Regions from separate parts of the Pseudomonas sp. SWRI18 genome, predicted to be linked through region 2. Evidence: predicted binding sites of a transcription regulator. Region 2 holds the regulator's gene; the other holds the start of a gene.
The links. The regulator FliA, encoded in region 2, starts transcription of late flagellar genes. The targets are predictions, from matches to a motif close to CTAAAGTTTNNNNNNNNNNNGCCGNTAA.

Region 1: H0Z09_RS23690 (methyl-accepting chemotaxis protein) is a predicted target of FliA. The motif match lies at 4,591-4,618, and genes of this name have one in related genera.

What each region holds. Positions count from the first base shown of each region.
Region 1 is NZ_JACCQQ010000026.1:65,030-72,445, forward strand. Features, by position in the region: gene H0Z09_RS23675 (PepSY domain-containing protein) at 1-95, shown strand, start outside; gene H0Z09_RS23680 (response regulator transcription factor) at 95-763, shown strand; gene H0Z09_RS23685 (sensor histidine kinase) at 760-2,073, shown strand; gene H0Z09_RS23690 (methyl-accepting chemotaxis protein) at 2,408-4,555, opposite strand; gene H0Z09_RS23695 (Na+/H+ antiporter NhaC family protein) at 4,794-6,113, shown strand; gene H0Z09_RS23700 (N-acetylmuramoyl-L-alanine amidase) at 6,268-7,098, shown strand; gene H0Z09_RS23705 (methyl-accepting chemotaxis protein) at 7,193-7,416, shown strand, end outside.
Region 2 is NZ_JACCQQ010000030.1:926-8,341, forward strand. Features, by position in the region: gene flhA (flagellar biosynthesis protein FlhA) at 1-1,440, shown strand, start outside; gene flhF (flagellar biosynthesis protein FlhF) at 1,453-2,769, shown strand; gene fleN (flagellar synthesis regulator FleN) at 2,875-3,708, shown strand; gene fliA (RNA polymerase sigma factor FliA) at 3,705-4,445, shown strand; gene H0Z09_RS24750 (chemotaxis response regulator CheY) at 4,615-4,989, shown strand; gene H0Z09_RS24755 (protein phosphatase CheZ) at 5,008-5,796, shown strand; gene H0Z09_RS24760 (chemotaxis protein CheA) at 5,808-7,416, shown strand, end outside.

The sequences.
Region 1 (7,416 bases), on a different contig from region 2:
CTTACGAAGTAGAACTGGTGACCACCGAAGGGGTGGTCCGCGAGATCAAGCTGGACGCCAGCACCGGCGTGCTGATCAAAGATGAGGAAGACTGATGCGCCTGCTTCTGGTGGAAGACAACGTACCGCTGGCCGACGAACTGCTGGCCGGCCTGCAACGCCAGGGCTACGCCGTCGACTGGTTGGCCGATGGCCGCGATGCGGCGTACCAGGGGCGCAGCGAGCCCTATGACCTGATCATTCTCGACCTGGGCTTGCCCGGCCTGCCGGGGCTTGAAGTGCTGGCGCAATGGCGCGCCGCCGGGCTGGCCATTCCGGTGCTGATCCTCACCGCCCGTGATTCCTGGGCTGAGCGCATCGAAGGGCTCAAGGCCGGTGCCGATGATTACCTGAGCAAACCCTTCCACCCGGAAGAGCTCCACCTGCGCATCCAGGCGCTGTTGCGCCGTTCCCATGGCCAGGCCAACCAGCCCACCTTGCAGGCCGCCGGGTTGCATCTGGATGAAGGGCGCCAGTGCGTGTTGCGCGACGGCGCGGAAATCCAGCTGACCGCCGCCGAATTCCGCCTGTTGCGCTATTTCATGCTGCACCCCGAACAGATCCTGTCCAAAAGCCACTTGGCCGAGCACTTGTACGACGGCGAGACCGAACGCGATTCCAACGTGTTGGAAGTCCACGTCAACCACTTGCGCCGCAAGTTGGGTCGCAGCGTGATCGAAACCCGGCGCGGCCAGGGTTACCGGTTTGGCGCCGGTCCTGCATGAAGTCCATTCAACGACGCTTGAGCCTGGGCCTGATCAGCGTGATGGTAATCGTCGGCGTGGTGCTCGCGCAGACTAGCCTATGGTTGTTCGAAACCGGGCTGCAGCGCTACCTGGAAGCCGGGCTGCGTAACGATGCCGAAAACCTGCTGGTGGCGATGGTGCGCGGGCCCAACGGTTTGCAACTGGACGAACAGCATCTGTCGCCGGCCTACCAACGGCCGTTTTCCGGGCATTACTTTCGTGTCGATTTTGCCGATACCCACTGGCGCTCCCGCTCGCTGTGGGACCAGGAATTACCGCGACTGCCCGAGGTCGGGATCAAGGGCAACCTGCAACTGGGGCCGGAGGGCCAGCAATTGCTGGTATTGCGCTCGGACTACAAGCGTTTCGGCCAGTTAATCTCCATCAGCGTGGCGCAAGACTACACGCCCGTGCGCGAAAGCTTCCGGCTGATGCGCCAGATCGGCCTGGTGCTGGGGCTGGCGGCGCTGCTGCTGGTGCTGGTGCTGCAACGGGTCACCGTCCGCCGCGCCTTGCGCCCCCTGGAAACCGCGCGTAACCAGATCGCCCAGTTGCAGCAGGGCCAGCGCTCGCAGCTCGACACCCAGGTGCCCCTGGAGCTGGAGCCGTTGGTGGCGCAGATCAACCACTTGCTGGCGCATACCGAAGACAGCCTCAAGCGTTCACGCAATGCGCTGGGCAATCTCGGACACGCCTTGAAAACCCCCCTGGCGGTGCTGCTGAGCGTGGCCTCCAGCGAGCAGCTCAAGGACCGTCCCGAGCTGGCCAAGCTGTTGCGCGACCACCTGGAACAGGTGCAGCAACGCCTCAACCGCGAACTCAACCGCGCTCGCCTGGCTGGCGAAACCTTGCCGGGTGCGCTGTTCGACTGCGAAAAGGAACTGCCCAGCCTGTTGGCCACCCTGAATATGATCCATGGCGAACACCTGGACCTGAGCTACCACGCCGACCCCGGCCTGCAATTGCCCTGGGACCGAGCGGACCTTCTGGAAATGCTCGGCAATTTGCTGGACAACGCCTGCAAATGGGCGGACGCCGAAGTGCGCCTGACCATCACCGAGACCGAGCACAGCTACCTGCTGGCCGTGGAAGACGACGGCCCCGGTATCCCCGAAACCCAGCGTGATCAGGTCTTCAGCCGCGGTACACGCCTGGATGAACAGATCGATGGCCATGGCCTGGGACTGGGGATCGTGCGCGATATCGCCGAAGTGTGGGGTGGGGTTTTGCAGTTGCAGGATGCTGAACTGGGCGGCCTTAAAGTGCTGATCGAATTGCCCAAGCGTTAACGCCGGGCACAATGTGGTTTGCCTGCGATAGCCGTAGGTATCTGCACAACGTTAACGGCTGACAAATCTCCTGTAGTGAGCGGGCTTGTCCCGCGCTGGGTGGCGAAGCCGCCCCAAACCAGGCGCCCCGGTTTTGTCTGGAGTTCGGCGGTGTCTCGATTGGGGCGGCTGCGCCACCCAGCGCGGGCGGTGCGACGATTCGCCAAGCCCGCTCACTACAAAGTTGTGTAGATCCTTAGGCTGCGACAGCATCACCTTGGCTGGACGCAAAAACCGAGTCGCTTGCATCGCGGGCAAGCCCGGCTCCCACAGAAAGCACTCCCACGCTCAGTCTTCAGACGCGGAACTGATCCATCAACCCCTGCTGCTGGTTCGCCAGGCTGTTCAACGCCTGGCTTACTCGCGCCGATTCGTTCGCCTGCTCGGACAGCGACTCGGTCACGTCCCGAATGGTCGCCACATTGCTGTTGATCTCTTCGGCGACAGCGCTTTGCTCTTCGGCGGCGCTGGCGATTTGCAGGTTCATGTCGCTGATCACCGTGACGGCAGCGCCAATCTGGCGCAGGGCGGTCACGGCCTCTCCAACTTGTTCGACACTGCCCTGGGCCTGGCGATAGCTGTTGCCCATGGCGCCGACGACATCGGTGGTGCCGCTTTGCAATTGCTCGATGACCAGACGGGTTTCTTCCACCGACTCCTGGGTGCGCCGCGCCAGGTTGCGCACTTCATCGGCCACCACGGCGAAGCCACGGCCGGCCTCACCGGCGCGGGCGGCTTCGATGGCGGCGTTGAGTGCCAGCAGGTTGGTCTGCTCGGCAATGCCGCGGATCACTTCGAGCACCGAACCGATTTTCTCGCTGTTGGCGGCCAGGCCTTCGACCTGGGTCATGGCCGTGCTCATCTCCGCCGCCAACTCCCCAATGTTGCGGGTGGTGCGGTCGATCACCGTCAGGCCGTCACGGGTAGACTGGTCGGCATCGCGGGCGGCTTGGGCGGCCTGGGCGGCGCTGCGTGCCACGTCCTGGGCGGTCGCGCTCATTTCATGGGACGCAGTGGCGACCTGATCGACCTGGCGATACTGCTGTTCCATGCCGGCGCTGGTTTGGGTGGCAATCGCGGCGGATTGGTCGGCGGTGCCACGGGCGTCCTGCACCGAGCGCTTAACCTCGGCGATGATCGGTTGCAGTTTGTCGAGGAAACGGTTGAACCAGCCCGCCAGTTGCCCCAGTTCGTCCTGCTTGTCGTAGGCCAGGCGACGGGTCAGGTCGCCTTCGCCGCTGGCAATGTCTTCGAGCATGTGCGCCACCCCCAGGATCGGCCGGGTCACGCTGCGCGCCATCAGCCACACCAGGATCAGGCCGACGACCGCGGCGAGCAGGCCCAGGCCGAGTTCCAGCAGGGTGCCCTTGGCGTTATCGGCATCCAGCTGCGCTTTCAATGCTTCAGCCGGGGCTATCAGGACCTTCGCCGGCACATCCAGCAACACGCCCCATGGCTTGCCGTCCGGGATCGGCGCGAACGGCGCCAGCACCTTGAGTTGACGGTCGGTGCGCAGGCTGCGGATGTGTGTGCTTTCGGCCAGAGCGCTGATCAACTGCGCGCCGTTGGCGGTGTCGACCTTGTCCAGGCGCTGGCTGAGTTTGCTGGCGTCCGGGCTGTAGCCGGCGAGCAAGCCGGTGGGGCTGAGGATGCTGACCTGGGTCTGGCCGTCATATAGCTTGTGGCTGGCCTGTTGGCTCACGGCCTGCAGGCTGTTGAGGTTGATGTCCACCGACAGCGAGGCGATGACTTTGCCATTGGCCATCAACGGGAAGACGATGCTGGTCATCAGCACGTTTTGCCCGTCGATCACATAAAAGTAGGGTTCGATCACGCACGGCTTGAGCGTGGCGCGCGGGCACGTGAACCAGGCGTTGGCTTTTTCACCGCTGGGGCCGACGCGGCTGTCGGACATGTCGCTTTCCGGCAGCGCCATCGAGGTCAGCTTGCCCGGCGTCGGTTGCGACCAATACAGGGCGAAGCGCCCCTTATCGTTGCTGCCCAGTTCGGCCTGGCCGGCGAACAACTCATCCTTGCCATCCAGCGCATTGGCCTCGAACACCAGGGACAGGCCAAGCAAGTCCGGGTTGGCCTGCAACGCGGCCTTGACCTGGCGGGTCAGGTCTTCGCGGGTGTCGAAGGCGTCAAGAAAACGCTTCTCGGCCTGCTCGCGCAAGAACAGTACCTGGCGCGAAAAACCATGGCCGTACTGGTAGGCGTCCATGAACTGGCGGCGGATGCCCAGCGCCTGCACTTCGCCCTGGGCCTCGATGCGTGCCTGGGCGGCTTCATCGAGCATCTGCATGCTGGACGCCTTGACCTGCTGCGAGCTCTGCTCCATGCGATACAACGACAGACCCACCAGCAGGGTCACGATTCCCAGCAGGCACAGGCCGGCCAGCAGGGTGATTTTCCATTGAATGGAGAGCTGCCTGAGCGACATCGGTACATCCTTACCTGAACACACATAGAGCCTGGTTATCGGCCGATGCCGCCTTTTCTTTATTCAAACGAGCAATTTAAACCTGAAAGCGGCGCCGTTTTTTGACATGGGCGCCTGCCTCCTGCAAAGTGCGCGCCCTCTAATAAGACCTCCTTCAAGCCTGCACGCTGGCGCCGCCGAATGGCCGCCCGGGTGCGTGCGTGCCTGTTCTTTATGTTTTTTGCCTGAGGTAACCATGATTAACGCAGTCATCGCCGCGGTCGGCACCATGCTGGTGCTCAGCCTGTCCCGCGTGCATGTGGTCATCGCCATCATCGTCGGCGCTTTGGTAGGCGGACTGACCGGTGGCCTGGGCATCGACGCCACGCTCACAGCCTTTAACAGCGGCTTGGGCGGCGGTGCGACCGTGGCCTTGTCCTACGCCTTGCTCGGCGCTTTCGCCGTGGCGATTGCCAAATCCGGCCTGGCTCACGCCCTGGCCGACAAGGCGTTGCTGCTGGTCGACCGCCAGGAAGCCAGCGGCGGCAGCCACGTCAAATGGCTGCTCATCGGCCTGCTGTGGGTGGTGGCGATTGCCTCGCAGAACATTCTGCCGATCCATATCGCGTTTATCCCGCTGCTGGTACCGCCGCTGCTCTACGTGCTGACCAAGCTGCAACTGGATCGCCGCCTGATCGCCTGCGTGATGACGTTCGGCTTGATCACGCCCTACATGTTCCTGCCGGTGGGTTTCGGCAACATCTTCCTCAACCAGATCCTGCTGGCGAACGTGGCCAAGAGCGGGGTGGATATCAGCCAGGTCAATGTCTCCCACGCCATGAGCCTGCCGGCGCTGGGCATGGTGGTCGGCCTGCTGGTGGCGGTGTTTATCAGTTACCGCAAGAAGCGCGTCTACGACCTGGAGAAAATCGAGCGGGTGGAGCAGGTGGCGGTGCAGTACAACCCGCTGACCCTGCTGGTGGCCGGCCTGGCGATTGCCTCGGCGTTCATCATTCAACTGTGGCTGGACTCGATGATCATCGGCGCCCTGGCCGGGTTTCTGATTTTCTCGGTATCGGGCATCGTGCGCTGGCGCGACACCGACGATCTGTTCACCGAAGGCATGAAAATGATGGCGATGATCGGCTTCATCATGATCGCCTCCTCGGGTTTTGCCGAGGTGCTCAAGGCCACCGGCGACGTGCGTTCATTGGTGGAAACCTCGGCGGCCTTCATCGGCCACAACCGTGGGGTCGGCGCGTTGCTGATGTTGCTGGTGGGGTTGCTGGTGACCATGGGCATCGGTTCGTCGTTTTCCACCGTGCCGATTCTCGCCGCGATCTTTGTGCCGCTGTGCGTGCAACTGGGCCTCAGCCCGGTGGCCATCGTGTGCATCGTCGGCACCGCCGGCGCCTTGGGGGACGCCGGCTCACCCGCGTCGGACTCGACCCTCGGCCCGACCTCCGGCCTGAACGTAGACGGCCAGCACCACCATATCTGGGACACCGTGGTGCCGACGTTCCTGCACTACAACCTGCCGTTGCTGGCCTTTGGCTGGCTGGCCGCCATGACCCTTTGACCGTCTTGCCTCGGTGAGGCTTCTTCCTCGTGTCGGAAGAAGCCAGGGGCAATGTAGGGACACTCTGAATTCGCCCCTCCCCCAGCAAGGGCCGCCGGCCGGGCGGTGCAGGGCCCTTATATTCCGGAGCTTCTCACTCGATTGAGGCTCTCCGATGAACAAGATCGTCCTTTTCCTGGCCGTTCTGATGCTGGCAGGCTGCAGCACGGCCCCCAACAACCTGAGCGTAAAAAACGGCTACGCCATCGACACCACGCACAGCTCCCCAAACCAGAACGAGCGGGTCCGCTATCTCGTCCTGCACTACACGGTCTTTGACGACAAGGACTCCCTCGACGCGCTTACCAACGGCACCGCCAGTGCTCACTACCTCGTCTACAGCACACCGCCCACGCATCATGCGCTGCCGGTGGCCTTGCAACTGGTGCCGGAGGCGAAACGGGCCTGGCACGCCGGGGTCAGTCAATGGGGAAACCGCACCCACCTCAATGACACGTCCATCGGCATCGAGATCGTCAATGCGGGCTTTATCGATGGTCCGACCGGACGCCTATGGTTTCCCTACACCGAGGCGCAATTGGCGTTGGTCCAGCAGCTCGCAGCGGACGTGATCAAGCGCTACGCCATCGAGCCGCAAAACGTTGTCGGGCACAGCGACATTGCACCCCTGCGCAAATCCGACCCCGGCCCGTTGTTTCCGTGGCAGGCGTTCGCCGAGCAGGGGATCGGCGCCTGGCCGGACGCGGCCACGGTGCACAAGCACCTGGCAGGGCGCCCGGCCTCTCAACAGGTTGCCGTGGGCCCGGTGCAACGCGCCCTGGCCACTTACGGCTACAAGATCCCGCAGACCGGCGAGTTGGATGAAGAAACCCGCCAGGCCATCCGGGCATTCCAGATGCATTTCCGCCCTGCGGGTATCTCGGGTATCCCTGACGCCGAGACCGAAGCCTTCGCACTGGCCTTGGTGGAGAAGTATTACCCTTGAAGGCCAAGGTGGCCCGAACGGCAGGCCAGGCCCTACAGAATCCAAGCCATTGGCCGTTAACCTCTCAAGTCGCCACTAATAAGAGAGAAAACCCATGCGCCTGAGCCTCAAGGCTAAAGTCCTGTCCCTCGCCGTAGTGCCGGTGTTGCTGTTTGCCGTGGTCATCAGCCTGACCACCGTGTGGATTTTGCAGGGGCAGGCGCGCAACGAGGTGGATGAAACCCGCCAGCGCCTGCTCAATGACGCCAAGGCCACGCTGCAAAGTTATGTCGAGGTGGCCTTGAGCACCATCAAGCCGCTCTACGACGCGGCGGCTCC
Region 2 (7,416 bases):
CACGGCATGACCTTCGGCGATGCGGGCAAGGTGTACGCCTTGCTGACCATCGGTGACGGTTTAGTGGCGCAATTGCCATCACTGTTGTTATCCACAGCGGCGGCCATCATGGTGACCCGTGCTTCGGGCTCCGAAGACATGGGCAAACAGATCAGCCGCCAGATGTTCGCATCGCCCAAGGCGTTGGCCGTGGCGGCGGGCATCATGGCCATCATGGGTATCGTGCCGGGCATGCCGCACGTGTCGTTCCTGAGCATGGCGGCCCTGGCCGGTGGCGGCGCCTACCTGTTCTGGAAGAAGCAGAACGCGGTCAAGGTCCAGGCGCTGCAAGAAGTCGCGCGCCAGCAGGAGCTGCTGCCTTCCCCGGCCCGCGCCCAGGAAACCAAGGAGCTGGGCTGGGATGACGTGACCCCGATCGACATGATCGGCCTGGAAGTCGGCTACCGCCTGATCCCGCTGGTGGACCGCAATCAGGGCGGCCAATTGCTCGCGCGGATCAAGGGCGTGCGCAAGAAGCTGTCCCAGGACCTGGGCTTTTTGATGCCCACCGTGCATATCCGCGACAACCTCGACCTGGCCCCCAGCGCCTACCGCTTGACCCTGATGGGCGTGATCCTGGCCGAGGCCGAGATTTACCCGGACCGCGAGCTGGCGATCAACCCAGGCCAGGTGTTCGGCAGCCTCAACGGCATCACCGCCAAAGATCCGGCTTTTGGCCTGGAAGCGGTGTGGATCGAAATCAGCCAGCGCAGCCAGGCGCAGTCCCTGGGGTACACCGTGGTGGACGCCAGTACCGTGGTTGCCACGCACCTCAACCAAATTCTGTACAAGCATTCCCATGAGCTGATTGGCCACGAGGAAGTCCAGCAATTGATGGGTTTGCTCGGCAAAGCCTCGCCAAAACTCGCCGAAGAGCTGGTGCCGGGCGTGCTGTCGCTGTCGCAATTGCTCAAGGTGTTGCAGGCGCTGCTGGCCGAACAGGTGCCGGTGCGCGACATTCGCAGCATTGCCGAGGCCATCGCGAACAATGCCGCCAAGAGTCAAGATACTGCCGCGCTGGTGGCCGCGGTGCGCGTCGGATTGTCGCGCGCAATCGTGCAAAGCATTGTAGGGCTTGACTCCGAGCTGCCTGTGATCACCTTGGAACCCAGGTTGGAACAAATATTGCTCAATAGTATTCAGAAGGCAGGTCAAGGCCAGGAAGAAGGCGTCCTGCTGGAGCCAAGCATGGCTGAGAAGCTGCAGCGTTCGTTGATCGACGCCGCACAGCGCCAGGAAATGCAGGGCCAGCCGGTGATCTTGCTGGTGGCCGGCCCGGTCCGCGCGATGTTGTCGCGGTTTGGACGCCTGGCAGTACCGAATTTGCACGTTTTGGCTTATCAGGAAATTCCTGACAACAAGCAAGTGACTATCGTCGCGACAGTAGGGCCCAACGGCTGAGGGTAGTGGGTTATGCAAGTGAAGCGTTTTTTCGCCGCCGATATGCGTCAGGCCATGAAACTGGTTCGTGATGAGCTGGGCGCCGACGCCGCGATTATCGGTAACCGTCGTATTGCCGGCGGTGTCGAGCTGACGGCTGCCCTGGATTACACCCCCCAGGCCCTGGCGCCGCGCGTGCCGAACATGGAGCTCGAAGACGAGCTGCGCAAGACGGCCTCGCGCATTGTCTCGGCCCAGGCCGAACTGAGCATGCGCGGTGACAGCGATGCCACCACCAACCGCCAGTTGTTCGCCGGCCTGCCGCTGACCGCGGCCGAGCCCTTGGTCGAACCGACGTTCAAAGAGCCGCCGCGTCCGGCAGCGCCTGCCCCGGCCGCTGCTGTCGACCCGCGCGCATTCGACTCGATGCGCTTTGAACTCAACGGCCTGCGTGAGCTGCTCGAAGTGCAGCTTGGCTCGCTGGCCTGGACCCAACTGCAAGGCAGCAAGCCGCAACAGGCCAACCTGTGGCGCCGCCTGCAACGCATCGGCCTGTCCGGCCCGTTGTCCCGCGACCTGCTGGCCTTGACCACCGAGATCCAAGAGCCCCGCCAGGCTTGGCGCATGCTGCTGGCTCACTTGGCGCGCATGATCGCCACGCCGGAAATCGAACCGCTGGAAGAGGGCGGGGTGATTGCCATGGTCGGTCCCGCCGGCATGGGCAAGACCACCACCCTGGCCAAGCTGGCCGCCCGTTACGTACTCAAGTACGGCGCGCAGAATATCGCCCTGGTGAGCATGGACAGCTACCGCATCGGTGCCCAGGAACAGCTCAAGACCCTGGGCCGCATCCTCAATGTGTCGGTGACCCACGTCGACCCGGGCCAGTCCCTGGCCAACGCCCTCGACCCGCTGCTGCGCAAGCGTGTGGTGCTGATCGATACCGCCGGCCTGCAAGCCAGCGACCCGGCATTGCGCATGCAGCTGGAAAGCCTGGCCGGGCGTGGCATCAAGTCGAAAAATTACCTGGTGCTTGCAACCACCAGCCAGAAACAGGTTCTTACCGCTGCGTACCATAGCTACAAGCGCTGCGGCCTGGCCGGTTGTATCCTCACCAAGCTCGATGAAACCGCGAGCCTGGGCGAGGTGCTGAGCCTGGCCATCAGTCATGAATTGCCGGTCGCCTACCTGACCGACGGCCCGCGGATCCCGGATGATCTGCATCTGCCGCGCCGTCATCAATTGGTCAGCCGTGCAGTCAGCGTGCAAATGCAAGAAGAGCCTAGCGAGGAAGCGATGGCCGATATGTTCGCCGACCTTTACCACAACCCGGCAAAACGGGTGGGATAGGTCAGGATGAACACCATGAAATGTATCTACATCGATGGTCTGCAAGCGATTCACGCGGCCAAGCCATGTAGCCTGCGTCTAAGCAAGACAAGGTAAAGAAATAAAATGGGCAGCATGCATCCCGTACAGGTGATCGCGGTGACCGGCGGCAAAGGTGGCGTCGGGAAAACTAACGTGTCAGTGAATTTGTCCCTGGCCCTGGCAGAGCTTGGCCGCCGCGTCATGCTGCTGGATGCTGACCTGGGGCTGGCGAACGTCGACGTTCTGCTGGGGCTGACGCCCAAGCACACCCTCGCCGATGTGATCGAGGGCCGCTGCGAGCTGCGCGATGTGCTGTTGCAGGGCCCCGGTGGCATCCGCATCGTGCCGGCCGCCTCCGGTACCCAGAGCATGGTGCACCTGAGCCCGGCGCAGCATGCCGGCCTGATCCAGGCCTTCAGCGACATAGGCGACAACCTCGACGTGCTGGTGATCGACACCGCCGCCGGGATCGGCGAGTCCGTGGTCAGCTTTGTGCGCGCCGCGCAGGAAGTGCTGCTGGTGGTCTGCGATGAACCCACCTCGATCACCGACGCCTACGCCCTGATCAAACTGCTTAATCGCGACTACGGCATGAACCGCTTCCGCGTCCTGGCCAACATGGCCCAGAGCCCGCAGGAAGGGCGCAACCTGTTCGCCAAGTTGACCAAGGTCACGGATCGCTTTCTCGATGTCGCCTTACAATACGTTGGCGCAGTTCCCTACGACGAGTGTGTGCGCAAGGCTGTGCAAAAGCAGCGTGCGGTCTACGAAGCGTTCCCTCGTTCCAAATGCGCATTGGCGTTCAAGGCTATTGCCCAGAAGGTCGATACCTGGCCGTTGCCCGCCAATCCGCGGGGGCATCTGGAGTTTTTCGTCGAGCGATTGGTGCATCAGACGAGCGCAGGACCGGTGCTATGACAGCGAACGGCTACAACGCCTATAAGAAATCCGCCCGTGACAGCCAGGGCGAGTTGATCGAGCGCTACGCGCCGTTGGTCAAGCGCATTGCCTACCACCTGTTGGCACGCCTGCCCGCGAGCGTCCAGGTCGAAGACTTGATCCAGGCCGGCATGATCGGCCTGCTCGAAGTGTCGACCAAATATGACGCGAGCAAGGGTGCCAGTTTCGAGACGTATGCGGGGATCCGTATCCGTGGCGCGATGCTCGACGAGGTGCGCAAGGGTGATTGGGCGCCGCGTTCGGTGCACCGCAATACGCGCATGGTCAGTGACGCAATTCGCGCAATTGAAGCAAAAACCGGTCGCGACGCTAAAGATCACGAAGTTGCGGCCGAACTCCAATTGAGTCTCGACGATTATTACGGGATTTTGAACGATACCTTGGGCAGCCGCCTGTTCAGTTTCGACGACCTGTTGCAGGACGGCGAACACGAAGGGCTGCATGAGGACGGCGCGAGCGCTCATATGGAGCCATCGCGCGACCTGGAGGATGAACGCTTCCAGGGGGCGTTGGCGGACGCGATTGCCAATTTGCCGGAGCGTGAGCGGCTGGTGTTGGCGCTGTACTACGACGAAGAGCTGAACCTCAAGGAAATCGGTGAGGTCCTGGGGGTCAGCGAATCGCGGGTCAGCCAGTTGCATAGCCAGTGCGCAGCCCGCTTGCGGGGGCGTTTGGGAGAGTGGCGAGCGCGCTGACAGGCAGTGTGGGGGGCACTGCAGACGATACCGCGAGGGCGCCAAGCCTTTGCGGGTTCGGCCCGTGGTGCCCCCGGCAGTCCTTTTTGTGTAATGCCTGTTGATTGAAATGGCGCGTCCAGGTGCTGGGCGCGTTTAAGACTGCTTGGAGGTCGAATTGGACAAGAACATGAAAATCCTCATCGTTGATGACTTCTCAACGATGCGGCGGATCATAAAAAACCTGTTGCGTGACCTTGGGTTCACTAACACGGTCGAGGCGGACGACGGCATTACCGCGATTCCGATCCTCAACAGCGGGAGCATCGACTTTCTGGTAACGGACTGGAACATGCCTGGCATGACCGGTATCGACTTGCTGCGCCACGTGCGTGCCGACGAAAAACTGCGCAGCCTTCCCGTGTTGATGGTGACCGCCGAAGCCAAGCGTGAGCAGATCATCGAAGCCGCCCAAGCCGGGGTAAACGGTTACGTGGTCAAGCCATTCACTGCATTGGCCTTGAAAGAGAAGATCGAAAAAATCTTCGAACGCATCCACGGCTAATGCCATCGCGGGGGAGCTATGGAGCATAAAGAAACGTCACAGGGCGACTTTGAGTCGACCCTGAAAAAGCATGCTCACCAGTTGGTCGAAAGCCTTGAAAAAGGCCAGTTCGGCGACGCGGTGCAGTTAATCCATGAGCTCAACCAGACCCGTGACCGCGGCCTGTACCAGGAAGTGGGCAAGCTCACGCGCGAGCTGCACAGTGCGATCGTCAATTTCCAGATTGACCCGCACATGCCCCAGGCCGAAGAAATCTCGCAGATCACCGATGCCACCGAACGCCTGTCCTATGTGGTCAGGCTGACCGAGGCGGCGGCCAACCGCACCATGGACCTGGTGGAAAACGCCACGCCTTTGGTCAATGGCATGGCCACCGAAGCCCAGGCGCTCAGCGTTGACTGGGGCCGTTTCATGCGCCGTGAAGTCGGGGCTGAAGAGTTCCGTGAATTGGCGCGTCGGGTCGAAGGGTTCTTGTCACGCAGCGAGCAGGAAAACCGCACGGTTTCCAGCAACCTCAACGACATTCTGCTCGCCCAGGATTACCAGGACCTTACCGGCCAGGTGATCAAGCGTGTGACCCAATTGGTCACCGAAGTGGAAAGCAACTTGCTCAAATTAGTGCTGATGGCAGGCCAGGTAGACCGCTTTGCAGGCATCGAACATGACCGCGAAGCGATCCTCTCGGAAAAAGATCCACAAAAACATCTCGCCAAGGGTGAAGGTCCGCAGATTCATGCCGATAAACGTGAAGACGTTGTATCGGGTCAAGATGATGTCGATGACCTGTTATCCAGTTTAGGCTTCTAAGGAGCACACCCATGAGCTTCGGCGCCGATGAAGAAATCCTTCAGGATTTCCTTGTAGAGGCCGGCGAAATTTTAGAGCAACTGTCCGAGCAACTGGTCGAGCTGGAAAGCCGACCGGATGATGCGAACCTGCTCAATGCAATTTTTCGCGGTTTTCACACTGTAAAAGGGGGCGCCGGCTTCCTCCAGCTCCATGAGCTGGTGGAGTGCTGCCACATCGCCGAGAACGTGTTCGACATCCTGCGCAAGGGTGAGCGTCAGGTTGACTCGGAATTGATGGACGTGATTCTCGAAGCACTGGACGCGGTCAATGGCATGTTCAGCCAAGTGCGTGAACGTGCACCGGTTACCGCCGCCACCCCGGAACTGCTGGCCGCCCTGGCGCGCTATGCAGAGCCTGCCGACCTGTCCGCCGCCCCGGTGGCTGAGGCTGCACCGGAGCCTGTGGCGCAAGCCGAGCCGGATGTGACCGACAGCGAGTTTGAGCAACTGCTCAACTCCCTCAGCGCGGTGAAGGCCGAGGCCGAAGCACCGGCCGCCGTTGCGCCGCCGGCGGCACCGACCAGCGAAGACATCTCCGATGCAGAGTTCGAATCCCTGCTCGACCAGTTGCATGGCAAAGGCCAGTTCGCGGCCGACGCCGTGGCGCCTGCGGCTGCCGCAAGCACCGCTGTGGATGCGCCGGCCGCCAAAGCCAGCACCGACATCACCGATGACGAATTCGAAGCCTTGCTCGACCAACTGCATGGCAAGGGCACGTTCGCGGCCGACGCCTTGCCGAATGTCGCCGCCACGGCTGCTACTGCCGCAGCGCCTGCCGCCGTCAGTGCCGCGCCCGCCGGCGATGGCCTGATCTCGGACCACGAGTTCGAGTCGCTGCTGGACGAATTGCACGGCAAGGGCAAGTTCAGCGAAGTGGCCCCGGCCGCCACGGCTGCACCGGTTGCTGCCAAAGCGGCCGCCCCGGCACCGGTGGCCAAGCCAGCGCCAGCGCCAACCCCCGCCGTTGCACCTGCTCCGGCGCGTGCCGCCGCGGCGCCGGTGGCCGACAAGCCCGCCACTGAAGCCGAAACCACCGTGCGCGTTGATACCGCGCGCCTGGACGACATCATGAACATGGTCGGCGAGCTGGTACTGGTGCGTAACCGCCTGGTGCGACTGGGCCTGAGCAGCGGCGATGAAGCCATGCAAAAGGCCGTGTCGAACCTCGACGTGGTCACCGCCGACCTGCAGACCGCCGTGATGAAGACGCGGATGCAGCCGATCAAGAAAGTCTTCGGCCGCTTCCCGCGTCTGGTTCGCGACCTGGCGCGCCAGCTCAAGAAAGAGATCAACCTGGAACTGGTGGGTGAAGAAACCGACCTCGACAAAAACCTGGTCGAGGCCCTGGCCGACCCGCTGGTCCACTTGGTGCGCAACGCCGTCGACCACGGCGTGGAAACCCCGGAAGAACGTGAAGCCTCGGGCAAGTCCCGGGGCGGCAAGGTGATCCTGGCGGCGGAACAGGAAGGCGATCATATCCTGCTGTCGATCACCGATGACGGCAAAGGCATGGACCCGGCCATTCTGCGCAATATCGCGGTCAAGCGTGGCGTGATGGACAAGGATGCCGCCGACCGCC